Regions from separate parts of the Neobacillus sp. genome, predicted to be linked through region 2. Evidence: riboswitches for the same ligand, from Rfam matches in the RefSeq annotation. Region 2 holds a riboswitch; the other holds the start of a gene.
What was found. Region 2 has a riboswitch for preQ1 ahead of queF (preQ(1) synthase). Riboswitches for the same ligand answer to the same signal wherever they lie in the genome.
Positions count from the first base shown of each region.

Region 1: linked by a shared signal. The riboswitch ahead of RTR43_RS16365 (QueT transporter family protein) and the one ahead of queF (preQ(1) synthase) in region 2 are both predicted to bind preQ1.

Region 1 is NZ_DALZYO010000027.1:326-4,759, reverse strand. Features, by position in the region: gene RTR43_RS16390 (glycoside hydrolase family 13 protein) at 1-527, opposite strand, end outside; gene RTR43_RS16385 (globin domain-containing protein) at 639-1,043, opposite strand; gene RTR43_RS16380 (DMT family transporter) at 1,264-1,611, shown strand; gene RTR43_RS16375 (DMT family transporter) at 1,613-1,927, shown strand; gene RTR43_RS16370 (VOC family protein) at 2,103-2,519, opposite strand; PreQ1 riboswitch class I at 2,685-2,729, shown strand; gene RTR43_RS16365 (QueT transporter family protein) at 2,736-3,311, shown strand; gene RTR43_RS16360 (copper homeostasis protein CutC) at 3,378-4,070, opposite strand; partial or broken gene RTR43_RS16355 (zinc ribbon domain-containing protein) at 4,300-4,434, opposite strand, start outside.
Region 2 is NZ_DALZYO010000009.1:50,320-54,753, forward strand. Features, by position in the region: gene RTR43_RS06950 (GDP-mannose 4,6-dehydratase) at 285-1,253, shown strand; gene RTR43_RS06955 (queuosine precursor transporter) at 1,439-2,071, opposite strand; gene queF (preQ(1) synthase) at 2,088-2,588, opposite strand; PreQ1 riboswitch class I at 2,719-2,765, opposite strand; gene RTR43_RS06965 (NAD(P)H-dependent oxidoreductase) at 3,570-4,157, opposite strand; gene RTR43_RS06970 (MarR family winged helix-turn-helix transcriptional regulator) at 4,278-4,434, shown strand, end outside.

The DNA.
Region 1 (4,434 bases), on a different contig from region 2:
TTTTCCCAGTTTAGGTCAGGCTGCTTTTTCGAAAATAAATGTAAGTAATATTCATTGGATGGTTCATCATATTCCCATGCAGAACCACTGAATATAGAGCCCCAATTATTCGGTTCTTTTCCACCTTTACCCTCACGCCAAAAATAATAATCGCGATATGGATTGTCTTTTGATTTTTTCGACTGAACAAACCACTCATGTTCATCAGAGGTATGGTTGACCACCAAATCCATGACAAGCTTCATATCGCGTTTATGCAGTTCATCCAACATCTGGTCAAAATCTGCCATCGTTCCGAACTCATTCATGATCTTCTGATAATTTCGGATATCATAGCCATTATCATCATTCGGTGAATCGTAGACCGGGCTTAACCAAATCACGTCAACACCAAGTAATTTTAAATAATCAAGTTTTTCAATGATCCCCTTAATATCCCCAATTCCATCGCCATTGGAATCATTGAAGCTCCGTGGATAAATTTGATAAACAACACTTTTCTTCCACCAATTGTCATTATTTTTCAATTTGCGGCCTCCTCACTTATAAACAACCACACTATAACATATCTACTAATTTTTCCGAAACAAAAAAATCCTCAACCTCGAAGATTATAGGTCAGGATTTTCCACTGATACTTATTGGGAATCAGGACTGTTCACCATTATTCCAGCCACTTGTTTTAAACGATCGTAGAAGGCAAGACCCGCTGGATATTGATCAAGACCAATTTCTTGAAAGGCTTCTTTCATGCAGCGAAGCCAGCATTCGGCTCTCCTAGGAGTCACTTCAAAGGGGAGATGCCGCTCTCTCATTGCTGGTGGTCCAAATTCCTGACTATAAAGAGCAGGACCACCTAAAAATTGCGGCAGGAACATCCGCTGCTTCCGTTTAATTTCTTCCATATCTCCTTCAAATAAAGGAGCCAATTCAGGATCGGCATACACACGCGGATAAAAGGCATTTACCAGCTTATCAATCGTTTCTTGTCCACCGATATCGCTATATAGTGATTTAAAATTATATTCCAATTTCCTCACCATCCACTTTTATTTTTCCTTTGTTTCAAATCATTATAAAGATATAGTAGATAGCAGTTCGTGATATAAATCACACTTATTCCCAACTCACAAATGTTTCCAAACAACTAAAGTAGTGTTTTCAAACCTTTTTTCGAATGATATGGTATCCTAGTATAATATGAAGGTCTCGAAATGGGAATAATATCGAGGCCAAAACAGGCGTCTTCAAGAGGTGAATAAAATGAATAAAGCCTGGATTTATGTAATGTTAACCTGCTTATTTGAATTGTTCTGGGTTTATGGATTTAATACAGCTGATACATGGTGGCAGTGGGTAATTGTCATTGGAATTATATTTATCGATTTCCATTTCTTACCTGAAGCGTGTAAAAGCCTTCCAACCGGGACTGTATATGCGATTTTTGCAGGTGTAGGAACCATCGGGACAGTGCTAATGGATGTATTTCTTTTTGGAGGAAGCTTTAGTATAGGAAAGGCTCTGTTTATAGCAATTATAGTACTAGGTGTAATTGGTTTAAACCTCGCTGATAACAAAGAAGAAAAACAAACGATGAAGGAGGCCGCTTAATATGGGCTGGTTGTTTGTGTTTTTAGCAGCTGCAAGTGAAATCGCTGGTGCTGCCGGGCTAAATTTGTATAGTCAAAGGAAAACAGTAAAAAATAGTATCCTTTATCTTGGCGGCTTTGGAGCTTCATTTGTTTTTCTATATACATCCTTTCACTATCTGCAAGTAAGTATCGCCTATACCGTTTGGGTTGGAATTGGTACCGCAGGGGCAGTATTAATTAACATGTATCTTTTTGGGGAATCGAAGAACATGGGCCGCATTCTTAGTGTCGTTTTGATTCTCATTGGTGTGATGGGCTTAAAGGCACTTTCTTAATAGCTGGAAAGAGGTCACCCCCAGTAGTTTAGTGTTTATCTCACTGGGGGCTGAGAACTCTTAAACCAACTTTTCATAACAAAAGTATGTTTCATGTCCAGTTGGTTTTGTTGAAAAAAACACTTCTCCTGTTTTCGTGTATCCTTTATTTTTTCTTCTCCCATGTCAAATTCTCCTATATTTTTTGATTGTAAATTTTGTTATTCTTTTCAGGTGCGACTAATTCCACTTTGATTCTATCAGGATCTTCGAAATATACGGCATAATGGCTGTCCCCTCCGGCAAAAGGATGTTTATCTTGGTATAGAATGTTAATCCCATTTTCCTTTAATTGAGCCGTTATTTGATTGACCTGCTCTTTGGATTCAGCATGAAAGGCAAGATGGTTTAGCCCCACTCTTCTGCGATGATAGGGAATATCCATAAACCGTTCTTCTGTCTGAACAAAAACAAGATAGGTTTCACCATATTTCCAGCTGATGCCTGAATCCCATTTTTGGAATGGTTCATATCCTAATTCAGATAAAAACCAGTCCCAAAATTCAATTGATTTTTTTAAGTTTGAAACATAGATTTCAAGATGGTGTAACATACTGCATCCCCTTTCTCTTCAGCAAAGCAGATGAATCATTCCATTTTGGAGACTCATTAATAAGCTCAAACATCGACACTTTACCATTTATTTCTAAAGTCAAATTTATCATTCATTGACTAGTGATTGTATTTATATTAATATATAATTTTGTATGTATTATTAATAAACGTGGTTCGAGAACCTCCCACGTAAAAAAACTAAGGAGAAATGAATATGGAAAAAACAACTAATACATTAGCACAACCAATTGGTGCTAATTCAGGCACTAGTTCTGTTCGAACTGACGGAACCGATAAAGAGCACAACAAAGTGAATGGAATTGTCGTAAACGGAATTGTGGCCGCTTTGTACATTGCTGTATCAGCCGTTATCGCTCCATTTGGCTTTAGCCAAATCCAGTTCCGTGTTTCAGAAATGTTTAATCATCTGGTCGTTTTTAACAAAAAGTACATTTATGGAATCATTTTAGGTGTATTTTTGACGAATCTATTCTTCTCGCCGATGAAGGCATACGACCTTATCTTCGGTGTCGGCCAATCATTGATTGCCTTGTTAATCACAATTGCATGCGCACGACTTATCAAAGGTATTTGGGCGCGGATGGTCGTGAATACACTCGTTTTCACGTTCACGATGTTCTTGATTGCCATTGAACTGCATTTGGCATTTGGTATGCCTTTCATGTTCACCTGGTTAACGACTGCAGTTGGTGAATTCGTAGTGATGGCGGTCGGTATGCCGATTATGTATGTTATTAACAAACGCGTTCATTTTGATAAAATCGTTTAATCAATATTAAGAGTTGCTGCTTAGGTTAATAAAAGTAGCAACTCTTTTTTATTTGTTTATTCCAGATTAGTTAACGATCCTTTTGATCCGCTGGATTTCATCTCCGTTAATCTTCTTGCGGAAGTCTCCATCAACTCTAACGGCCGAGCCAAAATGGTATTCGGAGGCCTGGAGCTGTTGGTGAATGTCTTCTATATTTCTGGAAGAGAGGCCTGAACCCGGCATGATTATTGGGGAGTTAGTGGTTTTCCCTGACTCCGCTATCATCCCTGTTAATGAATCAAGACCTTCTGGTACTCTCAGCTTCCCTCCCGATGTTAAAACCCTATCTACATGATATGGAGATTGACAAAGGGACTTATATACTTCCAGAGAATCTGTTTGATCAATGGCACGATGAAAGGTTAACGATAGCCCCTTCGCTTCTTCTAACACCATCCCGAGAATGTCAAAATCAACTGCTTGCTTTTCAGTTAACGCCCCAAACACGACACCCGCCGCACCTACCTCTTGAATTTTTTTTATATCCTCACTAATGGCATCCCATTCACTCCTACGGTAAACAAAGGAATAGCTATGAGGACGAACCATGACCATTACAGGAATCTTTACACTCTCGACGACCATTTTTATCGTTCCATAGCTTGGTGTCAAACCGCCTTCAGCGATTGCTGAAACTAACTCGAGGCGATCGGCACCATAGGCTTCAGCGTATTTTGCATCTTCTTGATTTAAAACAATTATTTCTACTAAGCTCATTTCCACACCTTCTTGATTAGAATTTTTTTTAACCGAGCCCTGCTGCTATTTTTCACTGCATCCGACTGTCATCCAAACGATAAAAAAGAACCTTTTTTTGATCATACCAAAATTCGATAGACTGATGACATTTTTTATCTACATGAGTATCCCCATAACTAAAGTTAGGGGTTTCGAAAGAATAGGCTGTAAAGCCGCATTGTCTTTACGTGGGCTACCACAAGTCCCGCTAATACATCAGGCTGAGGCCTTCAGCTTTGCATTTCTTCATTATGTTGATTTTCTTTGGGGCTTGAAGGAAATGATTTCTTTCTAGTCCATCAAATGCACGATTCACATGTTTGCGAACAATATTAAAGGCGCC
Region 2 (4,434 bases):
GTCCCCTGATAGATTATGGAAAGAAGCTTTCCACATAAGCTCTATTAATAATATTTCGTAGCTACTCTGCTGAATCAATGGAGTTCGTATAGCAGGATAGCCAACATGGAGATAAAACTAAGAACGTACGGTTCAACCAACCATCAGTGGGGATGAAAAAAAACCAACTGATGGAAGTTTCAATTTATATCGCTTTGTCCGAACTTTCTTGTTTCTGATTACATATCATATTTCAACGATGGAAAGGTAAGGAGGGATAGAAGATTAATAACATTGCTGGTCGTATATTTGTAACCGGTTGTGCGGGCTTCATTGGATTTCATCTTTCTCAGCGTTTATTAGAGGAAGGCATCCAAGTGCTAGGCATTGATAATATTAATGATTATTATGACACGAGCTTAAAATTAGATAGGTTAGGTATTTTAAAGAGGCATCAGCATTTTAGTTTCGTAAGAGGATCTCTAGAAAACCTTGAGTTATTGGAAAGTCTCTTTGAACAAAATGATATCGACATTGTCGTTAATTTAGCAGCTCAACCAGGTGTAAGATACAGTTTTAAGAATCCCCAATCGTATATTCAATCCAATCTTGTTGGCTTTGCCAATATTTTAGAATGCTGTAAAAAACAGCCAATCAAACACCTCATTTACGCCTCATCGAGTTCAGTCTATGGAAATAATAAAAAAGCCCCATCTTCTGTTAGTGACCGTGTTGATCAGCCGATTAGTTTATATGCCGCTACTAAAAAAGCCAATGAATTAATGGCTTATACGTATAGTCATATATATAAACTACCCACAACCGGATTGAGATTTTTTACTGTTTACGGCCCTTGGGGCAGACCTGATATGGCCGCGATAAAATTTTCGAATGCCATTATTAACCATCAGCCAATTGAGGTATATAACTACGGAAATATGAAAAGGGACTTTACTTATATTGATGATGTAATAGAATCCGTCTTTCGTTTAATAAAAAAAGGACCACCTTCTGAAGCAGTTTCGTTTCATAAAATCTATAACATAGGTAATCATCAACCTGTTGATTTAAATAATTTTATCCAATTGCTAGAAAAACATCTAGATACAAAAGCGGTGTTGAAATTACTACCATTACAGCCTGGCGAGGTTTTGGAAACCTATGCAGATATCGAAGAATTAGCAAACGATATTAACTATACACCAACGACGACGATCGAAGAGGGAATCACCAAGTTTACCAAGTGGTTTAAAGCGTACAAAAAGCTTCCGTAAACATCCTTTAATCGGTAATTTCGATTGGGACAACCTTATTCATAAAAAAATCCCTTAAGAATATTGTTCATTCTCAAGGGATTTTTTGGTCTCTTTTATCCTGATACCGGCTAAATTTTCCTCATCAAATTGATAAAAACAATCTTCTAAAATCTAGGGAGTTTCGTCTTCCAAATGAACTTTATTTAAGCTTCTTTTTGTACTGAAACAACTGTTTCCTGTCTTTTTATTAAGTTGACGAGTAAATAGACAATCGGAGTAGTCGCCATTGATGCAAAAAATTTAAAGACATATTGAGTTAGAATTAAGCTGACCAGAACAGCCATTGGCATCGTACCATAGAAAGCAATCGTAATGAAAATGGTGGTGTCTATCAATTGGCTCAGCATGGTGGAAGCATTATTACGTAACCATAGCTTTTTTTGCCCATGGATGGTTTTTAATTTATTGAACACAAAAACATCCAAATTTTGACTTATCGCGTATGAAGTTAAACTAGCAATAATAACCCGAAAACTCCCGTTTAAAATGGTCTGGAACGACTCCTGATCATTAAATATCGGTGCTGCAGGCAAGTGTATCGTAATGGTGATGAAAAGAAGGGCAAGAATTTGCATAATCAATCCGGCTTTTACAGTTCTCTGTGCTTCTTTTTTCCCATAAACCTCAACGATTACATCTATAATGGGAAAAGTAAAGATATAAATTACCACGGCAGCAGGAAGTATAATCCCATTTCCGATGCTAAAAAGCTTAACTGCCACAATGTTTGCTAATATTAAAAGTCCAACAAATATGCCATTTAAATATAAAATCATTGCTTTATTCCTTCCTTTATCGATTATCCACTTTTTCAGGATAGAGGTCATGATTCATCAAACGAAAATGGGCCATCTCTTCATACTTCGTTCCAGGTTTCCCATAATTGCACCATGGATCAATCGAAATTCCTCCACGTGGTGTGAATTTCCCCCAAACCTCAACATACCTTGGATCGAGTAATTTAATTAAATCGTTCATGATAATATTGACGCAATCCTCATGGAAATCTCCATGGTTTCTGAAACTGAAAAGATAAAGCTTCAGTGATTTGCTCTCGACAATTTTTTGATCAGGGACGTACGAGATGTACATCGTTGCAAAATCAGGTTGATGCGTCAGTGGGCATAAACTAGTGAACTCCGGACAATTAAACTTCACGAAATAATCACGATCCGAGTGAAGATTATCTACGGCCTCCAATACCTCGGGTGCATAATCGAAAGAATATTGTGTATGTTGATTCCCCAATAACGTCAAATCCTTTAATCCCTCTTCATGGCTTCTTCCAGACATAAAAAAACCCCCTTCTAAAATGTATCCCAACACTTTTTAAAAGAGAGATCTGCTCCACCATTCTATATTGCAACTATAAGGATTAAAACATAAAAAAGCCACGTCCGGTATGGACATGGCATATTGTCATGTATCCATAGTTTTTTATAGAGGGTATCAGCTATGAACCTCTCCCGTTCAAGTACGGGTATCTCATCCTCATATGATATAGAATACCTAGCAAAACGTCAAATGGAAATAAATATAATTTACATGCATATTTTATTTCGCCAAAACATGAATGGAGTTTTCAGGTCACTTTCCCATGGAGGAAACTGTCTTATAGAACAGCTCTATTGGACACTATCAACCAGGGGCACCGGGAAACTGGCTTATAGAACCGCTCTATTGGACAATTTCTCCCAGGTCCACGGGGGAACTGGCTTATAGAACCGCTCTATTGGACAATTTCTCCCAGGACCACGGGGAAACTGGCTAATAGAACAGCTCTATTGGACACTATCAACCAGGGACACCGGGAAACTGTCTTATAGAACAGCTCTATTGGACACTATCAACCAGGGACACCGGGAAACTGGCTTATAGAACCGCTCTATTGGACAATATCTCCCAGTCATACCGGGAAACTGGCTTATAGAACCGCTCTATTGGACAATATCTCCCAGGGCCACGGGGGAACTGGCTTATAGAACCGCTCTATTGGACAATATCTCCCAGGACCACGGGGAAACTGGCTTATAGAACAACTCTATTGGACAATATCTCCCAGTCATACCGGGAAACTGGCTTATAGAACCACTCTATTGGACAATATCAACCAGGGACACCGGGAAACTGACTTATAGAACAACTCTATTGGACACTATCTCCCAGTCATACCGGGAAACTGGCTTATAGAACAGCTCTAAAAGACAGTTCACCGTATTATATGAAAATCAGGTTTCTCTACTAATTAATCATTTAAAAAGAACACTAATTTTTTTAACGATCTACTTTTTTAAAATATCGATAAATCTTTTCTAGTTTTTTTGTTTGTTTTCCCTTGGGACTTTCCATATTACCAAACTCAAAGAATTTCACTTTTTTGATGCCTACAAAATGAAATAAGGCTTTTTTCATCAATATTTTATGCGCATTATTTAACCAGAGAAGTGGATAGTTTGTAGGTCCCTTCATGGTGGACACACATACAACTGATTTTCCTTTCAATTGTCCCTCTGGTAGAAGTCCCTTCTTATCCTTGTAAGCAAAATTTGCTGCAAATAATTGATCAATGTATCCCATCAGCATCGCTGGAGGTCTTCCCCACCAAATGGGATAGACAAAGACAATCTTGTCAGCCCAAGTAATCTGCTCTCTATATTTTTCAAGGTGAGGATCACGATACATATCACGTCTTCGTTTCTGTTCATTAAACACTAGAAGTGGATTAAAGCCCTCTTCATACAAATCTAACACCTGTAATTCCTCTATGTTAGGATTTTCATTACTTCCTTTAATGACCTTTTGTAAAAATGCGTAACTTAAACTATTGTGATTAGGGTGCGTGTAAATAATTAGGATTTTCATAACCTACCTCTTTTACTTATCATTTGATAACAAAATCATAACATCCAGAATTTTTAGTTGTCAAATGATAATTGTAATATGATAACAATTTTGTTATCTTCTCAGTAAGAGGTGAAAGAAATGGACAAAGAAGCTCTATTTTTAAAATGTGTGTCCTTTACAACTTCAGTTCATCGTGTAACACATGAATTAACAAAAAATGCAAAATCAGACGACGTCACACCTGTTCAATATAATATGCTTGAGTATATAACTGTTAGTCAGCCTGTTACTCTCA